2 regions of the Mesorhizobium sp. CAU 1741 genome follow, and region 2 is predicted to be linked to the other one. Evidence: predicted binding sites of a transcription regulator. Region 2 holds the regulator's gene; the other holds the start of a gene.
The links. The regulator PhoB, encoded in region 2, activates phosphate uptake and scavenging genes when phosphate is short. The targets are predictions, from matches to a motif close to TGTCATNNANCTGTCAT.
Positions count from the first base shown of each region.

Region 1: the regulator PhoB is predicted to act here: its motif matches at 4,701-4,717, upstream of AAFN84_RS15330 (RNA degradosome polyphosphate kinase).

Region 1 covers NZ_JBDOQP010000003.1:344,443-352,232, forward strand. Annotated here, with positions in the region: gene rnd (ribonuclease D) at 1-397, shown strand, start outside; gene AAFN84_RS15320 (SRPBCC domain-containing protein) at 416-886, shown strand; gene ppx (exopolyphosphatase) at 903-2,414, opposite strand; gene AAFN84_RS15330 (RNA degradosome polyphosphate kinase) at 2,411-4,624, opposite strand; gene AAFN84_RS15335 (zinc-finger domain-containing protein) at 4,788-5,033, shown strand; gene AAFN84_RS15340 (FAD-dependent oxidoreductase) at 5,064-6,266, shown strand; gene AAFN84_RS15345 (amino acid ABC transporter ATP-binding protein) at 6,306-7,109, opposite strand; gene AAFN84_RS15350 (amino acid ABC transporter permease) at 7,167-7,790, opposite strand, start outside.
Region 2 covers NZ_JBDOQP010000007.1:162,312-170,101, reverse strand. Annotated here, with positions in the region: gene AAFN84_RS23270 (sugar ABC transporter permease) at 1-1,162, opposite strand, end outside; gene xylF (D-xylose ABC transporter substrate-binding protein) at 1,275-2,318, opposite strand; gene AAFN84_RS23260 (ROK family protein) at 2,508-3,752, shown strand; gene phoB (phosphate regulon transcriptional regulator PhoB) at 3,781-4,467, opposite strand; gene phoU (phosphate signaling complex protein PhoU) at 4,488-5,186, opposite strand; gene pstB (phosphate ABC transporter ATP-binding protein PstB) at 5,213-6,010, opposite strand; gene pstA (phosphate ABC transporter permease PstA) at 6,088-7,470, opposite strand; gene pstC (phosphate ABC transporter permease subunit PstC) at 7,463-7,790, opposite strand, start outside.

The sequences.
Region 1 (7,790 bases), on a different contig from region 2:
GGAGGCGCTCGGGAGGCTGCGCACCACCCCGAAAGGCTGGGAGCGGTCTTCGACGGCGACGGCTCTGCTCAAGGTCGTCAACGGGGCGCTCGACATCCCGAAGGACGAATTGCCCAAGCTCCCCCGTCACGCGCAGCAACCGGAAGGCACGGGCGCGGCCGCTGAACTGCTCAAGGTGCTGCTGAAACTCGTTGCGGAGGAACGCGGCGTGGCGACAAAGGTGCTCGCATCGGGCGACGACATCGAGAAGATCGCCGCAAGGGGCGAAGACGCCGACGTGCCGGCCATGCAGGGCTGGCGCAGGGAGGTGTTCGGCGAGCGGGCGCTGTCGCTGGTGCGCGGCGAAATCGCGCTGAAATTCGACAAGCGCAGGATAACCGTTTTCGACACGGTTTGAGCGGCACGGAGGCACGCGGTGACGGAGAAAGGTCGCATCGACTCCCGGTCTCGCACGATCGGCGCACCAGCCGACAGGATCTACGACGCCTTCCTATCCGCCGATGCCTGGCTCGAATGGCTACCCCCCGCCGGCATGAGCGGGCTGATGCATGCGTTCGACCCTCGGCCGGGCGGCAGCTACCGCATGGAGCTCCTATACCGCGACGACGATACCGGCACGGGCAAGTCGACGGATACGTCGGATATCGTCGATGGAACGTTCGTGGATTTCATGCCCGGCAGGCGCGTCGTTCAATCGGTGACGTTTGCGTCCGACGATCCGGCCTTCGCTGGCGAAATGAGAATGATTTGGAACCTGACGCCGGTTGCCGGCGGTACGCATGTGACGATCACCTGCGAGAACGTGCCATCCGGCATCCTCCAGGCCGATCACCATGATGGCCTGGATTCGACATTGCGCAACCTCGAAGCGTTCGTGACCCGCTGAGGCGGAAGGCTCAAACTCAGTCGCCCGCGACGATCTGCATCGGTCGGCCGAGCACCTTGGCAAGCTGCGCCATGCGTCCGTCAGGACGCTCGCCCAGAAGTCCGGCATGGCTGCGCGGCACGACGAGCTGAAGGGTATCGCCCTCCTGCCTCCATATAAGACGCGGCATCAGACCTGGCATCGAGGCGGAGAACAGGTAGACCACGCGCAGCAAAGCGCCAAGAACGCGCGCGCGTTCGAGGTGGTGCGGGCCAGCCAGCGCCCGCATCACGGGGGAGACTGCATCCTCGTAGATGCCTTCGTGGCGGAACAGGATGGCGAGCCCGATGAAGGCCCGGCCGGGGTGATCAACCCCGATGAACGAGGCATGCGCGACGATGTTGAGCGACTGGGTGCCGCGATATTCGGGGTGGGCGCGCCAGCCGATGTCCGCAAGCAGGCATGCCGCCTGACGGTAGCGCGCATCCTCTTCGGTTTCCTGCAGGCCGAATGCCTCGAATGCCTCACCGGTCCACGCGGCAAGCTCCCTCGCATGCTTCACCGAGCGCGCGCGCAGCACCGCCAATTCCTCGGCAGCCGAGATCAGGGGATCAGCAGCGCGCTGTTCCTGGTCGAGCAGCGAATAGAGATAGCCCTCACGCACGCCGAGCGCGGAGACGACGATCCTCGACGGCTTCATCGACTGCACGATGGCCTGAAGCACGGCGGCGCCATAGGGCAGCAGGGCGCGGCGCGACTTCGAAATGCGCGCGATGCCCTTCATCTTGGTCAGTTCGCCACCGGCGACCTGCTGCAGGAAATCCGCCGAATCGTCGACCCCCAGCTCATAGTGGTGCATCACATTCAGCGGATAGTCGGTGGCGTTCATGTGCAGGCGTGCGAGGTTGCGCCAGGTGCCGCCGACGCAGTAGAAGGTGCGCCCCTCGCCCGCAGCCAACAGGCCGGCCCGTTTCAGCTCGCGCTGGGCAATCTTGTAGGCTTCGGCAGGCGACCCCTTCGCCATGTCCTGAAGCCGCAGGCCACCGAGCGGCAAGGTGATGCCGTCGCCGATGGTCTCTCCGGAAACATCGACCAGTTCGAGGCTGCCGCCGCCGAGGTCACCGGCAATGCCGTCGGCACGGTGAAAGCCGGAGATGATTCCGAGCGCCGAATAGTAGGCCTCTTCGCGTCCCGACAACACGCGCACCGGGGCACCGAGAATCTCTTCGGCGCGATGGATGAAGTCCATGCCGTTTTCGGCCTCGCGCGCCGCCGCGGTGGCGATCACGTGGAAATCCTCGGCACCTGCCTGGTCGGAGAGCGCACGAAAGCGGCGGAACTCCTCGACGGCGCGGCGAACCGCCTCTTCATCGAGCCGCCCAGTGGAGACGATTCCACGCCCAAGCCCGGCCAGCATCTTCTCGTTGAAGAGGACCGTTGGTGAACGGGCAATGCCCTCATAGACGACTAGTCGGATCGAGTTGGATCCGATGTCGATGATCGACAGTGGCCAGCGATCAGGCAGCCGGCCCTGAGATGTTTGAATCATTCGCCCTGCGTTGTCGAGTTCGCCTTCTTGCGGCGCTTGTGCTGGGTTATGCGTTTCGGCGCATTGGATTTCAGGGCGTCGCCCCGACCGGACAGGCTGGGATTGGTCATGAAATATTCCTGCGCGTTGAACGGTTCCTCGCCTTCCTCCGGCTGCATGCGCCGCGAGGTACCGTCCGCCAATACTTCGAAACTCTGCTGGTTGTCCATGATGTTTCCCAGCATGATCTGGCCGAGCACCTGTTCATGCACAGTCGGATTGGTGATGGGAACCATGGTTTCGACGCGGCGGTCGAGGTTACGCGGCATCATGTCGGCCGAGCTGATGTAGACCACGGCTTCGTCGGATGGCAGGCCGTGACCGTTGCCGAAGCAGAAGATTCGGCTGTGCTCGAGGAAGCGGCCGATGATCGACTTGACGCGGATGTTTTCCGACAGGCCGGGCACCTGCGGGCGCAGGCAGCAGATGCCGCGCACGACGAGGTCGATCTCCACCCCTGCCCGGCTGGCATCGTAAAGCGCGTCGATGACGATCGGATCGACGAGCGAATTCATCTTCATCCAGATTTGCGCCGGCTTTCCCAGATCGGCAAATGCCTTTTCGGCGGCGATGTGCTCCAGGATCCGATTGCGCAGCGTGAACGGCGAGATGGCGAGCCGCATTTCATGCGCGGGCTCGGCATAGCCGGTGATGAAGTTGAAAATCTGCGCCACGTCGCGCGCGATCTCGGGATCGGTGGTGAAATAGGACAGGTCGGTATAGATGCGGGCGGTGATCGGGTGGTAGTTGCCGGTGCCCAGATGGACGTAGTTTCGCAGCCTGTTGTCCTCGCGACGCACGACGAGCGACATCTTCGAATGGGTCTTCAGCTCGATGAAGCCGAAGACGACCTGAACGCCCGCACGCTCCAGGTCGCGCGCCCAGCGGATGTTGGCTTCCTCGTCGAAACGGGCTTTCAGCTCGACGAGCGCGGTCACCGACTTGCCGGCCTCGGCGGCATCGATGAGCGCGCGCACGATCGGGCTGTCGTTGGAGGTGCGATACAGGGTCTGCTTGATGGCGACGACTTCCGGGTCGGCCGCTGCCTGGCGCAGGAACTGCACCACCACGTCGAAGCTCTCGTAGGGATGGTGGACGACGATGTCCTTTTCGCGGATGCCGGCGAAGCAGTCTCCGCCATGGTCGCGGATGCGCTCGGGAAAGCGCGGATTGTAGGGGGTGAACTTGAGGTCGTCGCGCGGCAGCGAAACGATCTCGGAAATCTGGTTGATCGCAAGCGGCTTCTTCAGGATGGAGACACGCCCGCCCGCCACGCCCAGTTCGGTGGCGACGAAATCGCGCAGCGCCTCGGGCATCTCGTCGTCAAACTCGATACGGATCACCTGGCCCCGGCGGCGCCGCTTCAGCGCGCTCTCGAACAGGCGCACCAGGTCTTCGGCTTCTTCCTCGACCTCGATGTCGCTGTCCCGGATGATCCGGAACGTTCCGGACCCTTTGACCTCATAGCCGGGAAAGAGCTTGCCGATGAACAATGCCACCGCATCTTCCAGCGCCATGAAGCGCACGGTCGTCTTGCGATCCGGCAGGCGGACGAAGCGCCGCAAGGCAACAGGCAGGCGTAGCAGCGCGGTCATCTCCTCGCCGTCGCGCAGGTTGCGCAACTGCAGGCCCATCGAAAAGCCGAGATTGGGGATGAACGGAAACGGATGGGCGGGGTCGATCGACAGCGGGGTCAGCACCGGGAAGACCGATTCCATGAAGTGGTCTTCGAGCCAGCGCAACTCGTCGCGGTTGAGCGCATCGCCGCGCACGATCTCGATGCCCTGCTGGCGCATCAGTCCCGTCAGAGAGGAATAGCTCTGCTGCTGGTCCTCCTGCAGACTGGCGACTTCGAGCAACAGCAATTCGAGCTGCTGTTCCGGTGTGCGACCATCGGGGCTCTTGATGGCGATGCCCTGGCGGACCTGGCCGGCTAGCCCGGCGACGCGCACCATGAAGAATTCGTCGAGATTGGCCGCCGAAATCGACAGGAAGCGCACGCGCTCGAGCAGCGGATGGCATGGGTTCTGCGATTCATCGAGCACCCGTCGATTGAACTGCAGCCATGAGAACTCACGGTTGACGAAACGGTCGGGATTGCCTTCCGGTGAAGCCGCCAGAGCCTTCATCTCTCCGGTGAATTCGCTTGTCGCCGGTCTCAACTCGTTCATCTTGTTCCACCCGATGCGTTGCGCCGACTGCATCAGCAGGCGCGGATTCCGTCAAGTGGTCTCCTGACAGGGTTTTGCGACAGTTTGATATCACCGTCTTGCAAAGCGCCGGTTTATGCTGCAAACGCACACGATCCGCATCGACAGCATCTCGGAGCTTTCCATGGCCGGTCACGCGATACCGCATTTCCAGAACGACGCAGGCCACGCCGCGATTGAGATCGGCGTGAAGGAGTTCATGTGCGTCGGCGCCAACCCGCCTCAGGATCATCCCCACGTCTTCCTCGACATGGGCGACGATTCGGAAAAGGTCTGTCCCTATTGCTCGACGCTGTTTCGCTACAATCCCGCGCTCAAGGCGACCGAGACCAAGCCTGAGGGCGCGGTCTACCACCATCAGGCAGCCTGAGCGGACGATTTCCGTGACAAGGACCGGGCGATGACCGCGGCAGGCCGGGTCGCCGTCGTGGGCGCCGGCATCGCTGGCCTGACTGCGGCCCTTGCCTTCGCACGACACGGCTTCGAGGTCGTCGTCTTCGAGCGATCACCGACGCTTGAAGAAATAGGCGCCGGGCTGCAACTGTCTCCGAACGCGACACGGATTCTTGCGCGGCTCGGCGTCATCGAGCGATTGCTGGACAAGGCGGTCCAACCGGAAGGCGTCGTCCTGCGGCGCGCGGATTCGCTGCGCGAGGTTGCGACGGTTCCGCTCGGCGAGGCAGCCCTGCAGCGCTGGGGCGCACCCTACCTGACAATCCATCGCGCCGACCTCCAGCAGGCACTCGTCGACATGGTCGCGGCTTCACCCGCCGTGGACCTGCGGACCGGCCGCGCGGTCGACTCGCTGAGGCGGGAAAGCGATGGACGCGCGTCGCTCGTGCTTTCAGACGATAGTAACGAGGGCGCATTCGATCTCGTCGTCGGCGCTGACGGCGTGTGGTCCCGCCTGCGCGACAGCGTGCCCGGCGCGCGCGACAGCCGCTACAGCGGCTATGTCGCATGGCGGGCGACCGTCGCGGCCACGGGCGGCCAATCGCGGTGGTTGCCAGCGCATGACAGCGTCACCTCATTCATGCATCCACGTTTCCATCTCGTCGCCTACCCGCTGCGTGGCGGGCGCGCGGTGAATTTCGTCGCTGTGACCCGTGGACCTGAGCCCGTGCGCGGTTGGTCCGGCGCCGCGGATACGGGGCTGCTGCTCGACGCCATGAGGGGAGCAGCCGACGAACTCCAGTCGCTGGCGGCGATGGCGGGTTCGTGGACGACCTGGCCGTTGCACGACGTCGACCCCAACGGGCCGTGGACGGATGGCAGCGGCCTGGCGCTTGTCGGCGACGCCGCCCATGCGATGACGCCTTTCGCCGCGCAAGGCGCAGCCATGGCCATTGAAGACGCGGCAACGCTGGCACGGCTCGTGGCAAAACAGCCCGGAGACAAGCGCCACGCGCTGGAGCGCTATGAACAGGCGCGCCAGCGGCGTGTGGCACGGGTGGCAAAGCGCGGCAGCTTCAACCGCTTTGTCTGGCACGCGCGGGGACCCGTGGCGTTCGGGCGCGATATGGTGCTTGCCTCGCGCCCAGCCGGCTCGCTCGCCTCCGACATGGACTGGCTCTACGGATTCGACGAGGCCGCAAGCCAGTAGAAGCAAAGCCTCCATCGACGGCTGCCTGCTCCCCCGAACCTAATGCAGGATCTGGCTCAGGAAGAGCTTGGTGCGCTCGTGCTGCGGGTTGTCGAAGAACTTTTCCGGCTCGTTCTGCTCGACGATCTGCCCCTGGTCCATGAAGATGACGCGATTGGCGACCTGACGCGCGAAACCCATCTCGTGGGTGACGACGATCATCGTCATGCCTTCCTCGGCAAGGCCGACCATCGTTTCCAGCACTTCCTTGATCATTTCCGGATCGAGTGCCGACGTCGGCTCGTCGAACAGCATGATGCGCGGGTTCATGCACAACGAACGGGCAATCGCCACGCGCTGCTGCTGGCCGCCCGAGAGCTGGCCGGGATATTTGTTGGCCTGCTCCGGGATCTTGACGCGTTCGAGGAAATGCATTGCGGTCTGTTCCGCTTCCCGCTTCGGCGTCTTGCGCACCCAGATCGGCGCCAGCGTGCAGTTCTCCAGGATCGTCAGGTGCGGGAAGAGGTTGAAGTGCTGGAAGACCATTCCGACTTCGCGCCGTACCTCGTCGATACGCTTGAGATCGTTGGTGAGTTCGATGCCGTCGACGACGATCTTGCCCTTCTGGTGTTCCTCCAGTCGGTTGATGCACCGGATCATCGTCGACTTGCCCGAACCGGAAGGACCGCAGACGACGATGCGCTCTCCGCGCATGACCTTCAGATTGATGTCCTTGAGGACGTGGAAGTCGCCATACCATTTGTGCATGTCCTTGATCTCGATGGCGACATCGGTCTCGGAAATGTGCATCTTGGAGCGATCCACCGCGATTTCTTCGCTGCGTGCGGCGTTTTCAGTGGCCATGAGATTCCCCTTTGGCGCTTCGGCCTATTCTTGCTGGTGCTTTTCCGTGCCGGCGGATCATGATCGGTGGCCGGTGTCCAGGCGACGTTCCATATAGATCGAATAGCGTGACATGCCGAAGCAGAACAGCCAGAACACGAAGCCGGCGAACAGAAGTCCCGACATCGGCGTCTGCGGCGATGCCCAGTTCGGGTCGGAAAAGTTCTGGCGAACGATGCCCAGCAGGTCGAACATCCCGATAATGTAGACCAGGCTGGTGTCCTTGAAGAGACCGATGAAGGTGTTGACGATGCCCGGTATGACGAGCTTGAGGGCCTGCGGCAACACGATGAGACCCATCTTCTGCCAGTAGCTCAGGCCGAGCGAGTCGGCGCCTTCATATTGCCCCTTCGGAATGGCCTGCAGCCCGCCACGCACCACCTCGGCCATGTAGGCGGACGCAAACAGCGCCACGCCGACGAGCGCCCGCACGAGCCGATCGAAGGTAAACCCTGCCGGCATGAAGAGAGGCAGCATGACGCTGGCCATGAAAAGCACCGTCACCAGCGGCACGCCACGCACGACCTCGATGAAGATGACGCATAGAAGCTTGACGACCGGCATCTGGGATCGACGGCCGAGCGCGAGCGCGACGCCGAGCGGCAAGGAGACGGAGATGCCGACGAAGGAAAGCACCATGGT
Region 2 (7,790 bases):
CGATGGTGCCGACGCCGCCCGACAGCGACGTGCCGCCAATCACCGCCGCTGCAATGACAAGCAGTTCGTCGAGCGTGCCCTGCGCGTTGGTGGCCGCATTGAGGCGGGCCGTCGAAATCATCGCGCCCACGGCGGCGAGTGCCCCCATGAGCATGAATATCTTCATCGTCACCCAGCGCGTGTTGATGCCGGCCAGCGCCGCGGCTTCCGGATTTCCGCCGATGGCGAAAACGTAGCGCCCGAAACGCGTTCGCGTGGCAACGAACGTCATCAGGATACCGACGCCGACGGCGATGAGCACCGGAATGGCGATGCCATGCGCGATGAACAGCCCGCCTTCGGGAAGCTCCATGTTGTTCGCCTCCGCATAGCGCCGGACGATGCCGATCGGCCACGGATAGGAATTGGCCACCCACACGGCGCCAAGGATCAGGCCGCAGGTCACCGCGCCAAGAAACGCCTCTGCCCAGACCGGGCGCAGCGGAAACTGGAAGCGCTTTCGCTGCACGCGCGCGTTCACCAGCATCACCACGACCGCCACGCAGGCGACGACCCCGATGATCCAGCTCCAGGTGGCGCCGACAGAACCGTCCGGTCCACCGCCCATCAGGCGAAAGGTAGAGTCCATCGGGGCAACCGTCTGGCCACTGGTGACCCACCATGCGGCGCCACGCCATACCAGCAGGCCGCCGAGCGTGACGATGAAGGCCGGCACGCCGAGATATGCGATGACGTAGCCATGCAAGGCGCCGATGGCGACGCCGAAGCAAAGGCCGACAAGCGCGGCGATGGCCCAGATGGCGGGATGGCCGAAGCCCAGATAGTCGGGCAGAATCTGCGCCTGCGTCACACCCATGACCATACCGACGACACCAAGGATGGACCCGACCGAAAGATCGATGTTCCGGGTGACGATCACGAGCACCATGCCCGTCGCCATCACCGCGACCGAGGCGGATTGAACCGACAGGTTCCAAAGGTTGCGCGGCGTCAGGAAAAGCCCGCCGGAGAGAAGGTTGAAGGTCAGCCAGATGATCAGCAGCGCGCCGATCATGCCGAGCATGCGCGTGTCGAGTTCCGTGGCTTTGAGGAACCGGCCGACCGGCCCGCTCTCGCTGGATCGCGCACGATCGGTTGGCGCTGGGGCGGTTGCATCCGACATGATCGTCCTCCCGTCCGGCGCTGGCCCGTGGTCGGGCGGGGCCGGATAGATATCCTAATGAAACGCCGCGGTTTTCGTCAAACCGCGGCGTTCTGAAGATTAGGCGTCAGGGTCAGTCGCAGGCTGCGGCCGAACCTGCTTCAACGCCCTGGCATACGACGTCCTTCGTCACCCAGCCCGCATCGATCACGACCTCGAGATTGTCCTTGGTGATCGGGTTGGGGTCGAGGAAGATCGCGTTCATCTCGACGCCGTTGGGGCCATCGGACCACTTTTGCGAGCCTTCCACCGCGTCCATCGCAGTGCCGTCGGCGAGCTGGTTGGCGATTTCCGCGGCGGCCTTGCCGAGCTCGCGCGAGTCTTTCCAAACCGAGACCGTCTGCGTGCCCAGTGCGATGCGGTTCAACGCGGCATGGTCGCCGTCCTGACCCGACACCGGAACTGACCCTGCCAGGCCCTGTGCCTCCAGCGCCGCGATCGCGCCGCCGGCCGCGCCGTCATTCGAGGCGACGACCGCATCGATCTCGTTGTTGTTGGCAGTCAGGAACTGCTCCATGTTGCGCTGCGCATTGGCGGGCAGCCAGCCGTCGGTATAGGCCTCGCCGACATTCTTGATCGCACCGGAATCAATGGCTTCCTTGAGCACTTCCATCTGGCCGGCGAACAGGAAGTCGGCGTTCGGATCGGCGCCGTTGCCCTTGATGAAGACGTAGTTGCCTTCCGGCTGCACGTCGAACACCGCCTGTGCCTGCAGACGTCCCACTTCCTTGTTGTCGAAGGTCAGGTAGAATGCATCGGCGTTTTCGATGAGACGATCGTACCCGACCACCGGGATGCCTTCGGCCACGGCTTTTTCGACTGCCGGCCCGATGGCACTGGCGTCCTGCGCCAGGATGATCAGCGCGTTGGCGCCCTGGGCGATCAGCGCCTCGACGTCGGTGAGTTGCTTGGCGGCCGACGACTGGGCGTCCGCCGAGATGTAGGTGTTGCCGGCTGCCTCAAGGGCTTCCTTGATTGCGGCCTCGTCGGTCTTCCAGCGCTCCTCCTGGAAGTTCGACCAGGACACGCCGACGATCTTGCCTTCGGCATGAGCGGTGGCAGCCAGTGTCATCGACATGGCGACACCCGCCAGCATGGCGGCTGCAAAATTCTTCATGATTTCCTCCCTGCGCTTGGAACAAGCGCTTTCTGGTGCTTGCACACAATACCGCGAGGCTCTTTTTTTCGGGCCTCGAAAAAAAGAATGACTCAGCTAGGGGCGTGTGTCAATATCCTGCGTGCAATGCTGGCTTTGCCGCTTGGACCGGGGTAAATGAGCAGCATTGTGCGGGAGGAAGGACGTCAGATGACGATCGGCGTGCGCCACGACGATCTGCGCAAGCGCAACCGGGCCATGGTGATCGCGGCTGTGCGGCGCGGCGGGCAGCCTTCCCGTACCGAGATCGCCACGGCGACGGCGCTCAGCCATTCCACGATTTCGACGATATCATCCGACCTCATCGACGAGGGCATTCTCGCCCAGCTAAAGACCGGCGAGACCGCGGCGCTGAAGCGCGGCAGGCCCCAGGTGGCTCTCGATCTCGACCCACGTGCGGCAAGCGTCGTGTCGATGGTGCTGTCGTTGAACGCGCTGTCCGCAGCGCTGATCGACTACACCGGCAAGGCGATCGCCCATGACATTTCCCGCCCGGCAACACTCACCATGGCCGATGGCGAACTGTGCGATCACGTCATTTCCGCCGTTCGGCGATTGATGGAGCGTGCGCCGCCAGGCCACGGTCCCGTCCTGCGCATCACCATGGCGGTCCAGGGCATCACTGACTCCAGCGCCCGCAGACTGATGTGGTCGCCGATCACCCCGCACAGCGAAATCGCGTTTGCCGACGCACTGGAAACCGCCTTCGGCATCCCGGTGACCGTCGAGAACGACTGCAACATGATAGCGGTCGCCCTGCGCGGTCGCGAACCGGACCGCTATCGCGACAACTTCTTCACCATCCTGCTGTCCAATGGCATCGGGATGGGGCTGGTGCTGCGGGGCGAACTCTTCACGGGGTCGCACTCGTCGGGCGGCGAATTCGGCCACATGATCCACGTGCCCAACGGCGCGCTCTGCCGATGCGGCAGGCGTGGCTGCATCGAAGCCTATGCCGGCAACTATGCGATCTACCGCCATGCGCGCGGTGATGGCGAGCATGCACTGCCGGTAGCGGATATCGACGACGGAACCATGCTGGCCATGGCGGCGGCGGCGCGCGATCACGACGGCCGCGAGCGCGAAGCATTCCAGCGCGCGGGAGAAGCGATCGGTTTCGGGCTGGGCAGCCTGTTCGCGCTGTTCGACCCGGCGCCGGTGGCGATCGTCGGCCTCGGCACCTCGGCTTTCGACGTCATCGAGCCAACGATGCGCGAGGCGATCGCCCGCACCGCCGGCGGCCAGCACAATGCGGCGATTTCGTTTGACCTGGAGCCGGACGAGATACCGCTTATCCGCGAAGGCTGCGCCCGCCAGGCGCTGACGTTCGTCGATCAGGAAATCTTCGCCAGAGGCGCTGCTGCAGCCCCCGTGCGAAGCGAGGAAGTGGTCTGAAGCGCCGGCCACAGGGCGGCGGCCAGGCCTATCCCTCCTGGATGGCGTAGCCGGCACCACGGATCGTGCGGATGACGTCTGCCATGTTGCCGAGATTGACCGCCTTGCGCAGGCGCCCGACATGCACGTCGACGGTGCGTTCGTCGATATAGATCGTCTCGCCCCAGACATTGTCGAGCAGTTGACCGCGGGAAAACACCCTGCCGGGATGCTGCATCATGAACTCCAGCAGGCGGAACTCCGTCGGCCCGAGCCGAATTTCAGACTTGCCGCGATGCACACGGTGCGTCTCGCGATCGAGCACGATGTCGCCGACCTTCAGCACCGAGGACAGCACCTCCGGCCGCGCCCGGCGCAGCAGCGCCCGCACGCGCGCAATGAGTTCGGGCGTGGAGAACGGCTTCACCAGATAATCGTCCGCGCCGGTGACGAGGCCGCGAACCCGGTCGCTTTCTTCGCCGCGCGCCGTCAGCATGATGATCGGCAAGCGTTCGGTCTCCGGGCGCATGCGCAGGCGCCGGCACAATTCGATGCCGGACACCGCCGGTACCATCCAGTCGAGCACGAGCAGGTCGGGCTGGCTTTCGCGCAGGCGCATTTCCGCCTCGTCACCACGCATGATGACCTCGACCTCGTACCCTTCCGCCTCGAGATTGTACTTGAGGAGTACGCCCAGCGGCTCCTCGTCCTCAACCACCATGATCTTCGGTGCAATCATATTTCCGTCTTCCGTCGTCAGCCCTGGACCGACGTCTCGTCGTGCTTCGGCCGATGCAGCGGCAATTGCCGGCCCGTGGCGATGTAGTAGGCGTTTTCGGCGATGTTGGTGACGTGGTCGCCGATACGCTCCAGATTCTTCGCGCAGAACAGCAGATGGGTGCAGCCCGTGATGTTGCGCGGATCCTCCATCATGTAGGTCAGCAGCTCGCGGAACACCGCAGTGTACTGGATATCGATGTTCTCGTCGTCCGCACGCAAGGTTATCAGCCCCTCGGCGTTGCGCGCTTCGTAGGCGGAGATGACCAGAGCCACCTGCTCCATCACCATTTGCGCCATCGCCTCGATGGAGTGCGACAGCTTGCGCGGCGTTGCGCCCTCGCCCACCGCATTGACGCGCTTGGCGATGTTCTTGGCCAGATCGCCGATGCGCTCGAGGTCGGCCGCCATCCGGATCGCGCCCACCACCGAGCGCAGGTCCTGCGCCATCGGCTGGCGCTTGGCGATCAACGTGATGGCGCGCTCGTCTAGTTCCCGTTGGCGTGCATCCATGACGGCATCGTCGGAAATCACCCGCTGAGCCAACGGGGCATCCGTCTCTATCAGCGAGCGCGTGGCCGCGGCCACCATCGCCCCTGCCAGATCGCCCATGTCGCGGATCAGCCTGTCGATCTCGTTGAGTTCGTCATCGAAGGACGTGACTGTATGCTCACCCATTGGTGGTCTCCTTTGCGCGAGCCTGCTCAGCCGAAACGGCCGGTGATGTAGTCCTGCGTGCGCTTTTCGCCCGGGCTGGTGAAGATCAGGTCGGTTGGGCCTTCCTCGACGAGGATTCCGAGATGGAAGAACGCCGTGCGCTGGGAGACGCGCGCCGCCTGCTGCATCGAGTGGGTGACGATCACGATCGTGTAGTTCTGCTTCAGCTCGTCGATAAGTTCCTCGATGCGCGCGGTCGCGATCGGGTCGAGCGCGGAACAGGGCTCATCCATGAGGATGACCTCGGGCGAGACCGCGATCGCACGCGCGATGCACAGGCGTTGTTGCTGGCCGCCGGAAAGCCCGGTGCCGGGCTCGCTGAGCCGGTCTTTCACCTCGTTCCACAAGCCCGCCTTCTGCAGGCTGGCTTCGACGATTGCATCGAGTTCGGCACGGCTTCTCGCCAAGCCGTGAATACGGGGGCCGTACGACACGTTCTCGTAGATCGACTTCGGGAACGGATTCGGCTTTTGGAACACCATGCCGACGCGGGCGCGCAGCTCGACCACGTCGAGCGCCTGGTCGTAAATGTCGGAGCCATCCAGCGCGATAGCGCCCGTGACGCGGCAGCCCTCGATCGTGTCGTTCATTCGGTTGAGGCAGCGCAGGAACGTCGACTTGCCGCAGCCCGACGGACCGATGAACGCAGTCACCGCCTTCTCCGGCACGTCGATGGAGACATCGAACAGCGCCTGTTTGGTACCGTAGAAGACGTTGACATTGCGCGCGCTGACCCGAACCGGGCGCGGGTTTTCGTCAGGTGTACGCACGGTGGGTGATTCCATCGAGTAAAGGTCGGATTGCGCGACGATCTTTTCGGCCGGCATGTGCATGGACGTGGCCTCCTGCCTTGTTTCGGTATTCATTTGCGGCGCTCCAGCCGGGTCCGCAGGAAGATCGCAATCGCGTTGAGCGTCAGCATCAAGCCGAGCAGCACGATGATCGCGGCCGACGTACGGGCCTCGAAGAAATTTCGGTTCTCGTTGCCCTGCCAAAGATAGATCTGCACCGGCAGGGCTGTCGACTGATCCATCGGCGTGGAAGGTATCTGGGCAACGAATGCGTTCATGCCGATCAGCAGCAGCGGCGCCGTTTCGCCGAGCGCCTGCGCCACGCCGATGATGGTGGCCGTCAGGATGCCGGGATAGGTGACGGGCAGGACGTGGTGGAACACGGTCTGTGTCTTTGACGCGCCAAGCCCGAGAGCGGCCTGCCGCAGCGATGGTGGAACCGCACGCAGCGCCGACCGCGTCGCAATGATGACAGTCGGAAGCGTCATCAGCGTCAGCACGAGACCGCCGACCAGTGGCGCTGATAGCGGCAGTCGGAAGTAATTGATGAACACCGCGGCACCGAGCAGGCCGAAGACGATCGACGGCACGGCGGCGAGATTGTTGATGTTGACCTCGATGAAGTCGGTCAGCCGGTTCTTCGGTGCGAATTCTTCGAGATAGACCGCGCTTGCAACGCCGATCGGCACGGCGAGGACGATGACAACCAGCATCATGTAGAGCGAGCCGACGAACGCGCCCGCCAATCCCGCCGATGCCGGCGCTGACCGCGAATCGACGTTGGAGAAGATGTGCGCGGCGAAGGAGAAGCGCATCTTGCCTTCCTCCATCAGACGATCGGCCAGCGCACGAGCCTCGGGACTGAGTTGCTGCTGGCTGTCCGGCAGGCTGCGATCGATGTTGCCCTTGAGCCAGTTGTCGGTATTGGCCGATGCGAGCATGTCGACGCTCACTGTCTTGCCCAGTAGACCGGGATCGGCGACGAACATGTCGCGCAGCCGGAAACGTTCGCTCGTTTCCACCACGGAAAGCACGGCCCGAGTATCGATCTCGATATCCGGCGCCGCGGCAAGGATGGCTTGCTCAACGACCCGGTTCCAGTTCAGCATCGTGACCTGACGCTGCCAGTCGAGCTGCGCCTTCTGGTACTCGGCCGCCGACTGCCCCTCCACCTGCACGGGGATGTCGTCTGCCTCGATGATCTCGGGGTCGAAGAACACGTCCACCGTGAGGGTGGCCTGAGTGAAAGCGGGCAATCCCTGATAGAGGATCATGGAGAACAGGATGGCGACGAAACCCAGCGCCGCGACGATTGCCGCGATACCATAGGCACGGAACCGCCTTTCGCGGGAGTGACGTGCCGACAACCCTGCCCTGATCCGCTCGAGCCGTTGCGTGGAACCGTCGGAGCCCTGCTCCAATTGTCGGGAGAACATCTCGGCCATCTTATTCATACTGCTCCCGATAGCGGCGCACGATGAACAGCGCCGCGACGTTGAGGATGAGCGTCATCACGAACAGCGTCAAACCCAGCGCGAATGCGACGAGCGACTGCGGCGAAGCGAAATCCGTGTCGCCTGTAAGCTGGTTGACGATTGTCACCGTGACTGTCGAAACCGGTTCGCCGGGGTTGAGCCGCAGGAACGGGCTGTTGCCGGCGGCGAGCACCACGATCATCGTCTCGCCGATGGCGCGGCTGACGGCGAGCAGAAAGGCACCGACGATGCCTGGCAGCGCTGCCGGCAGGATCACGCGCTTGATCGTCTCCGACTGC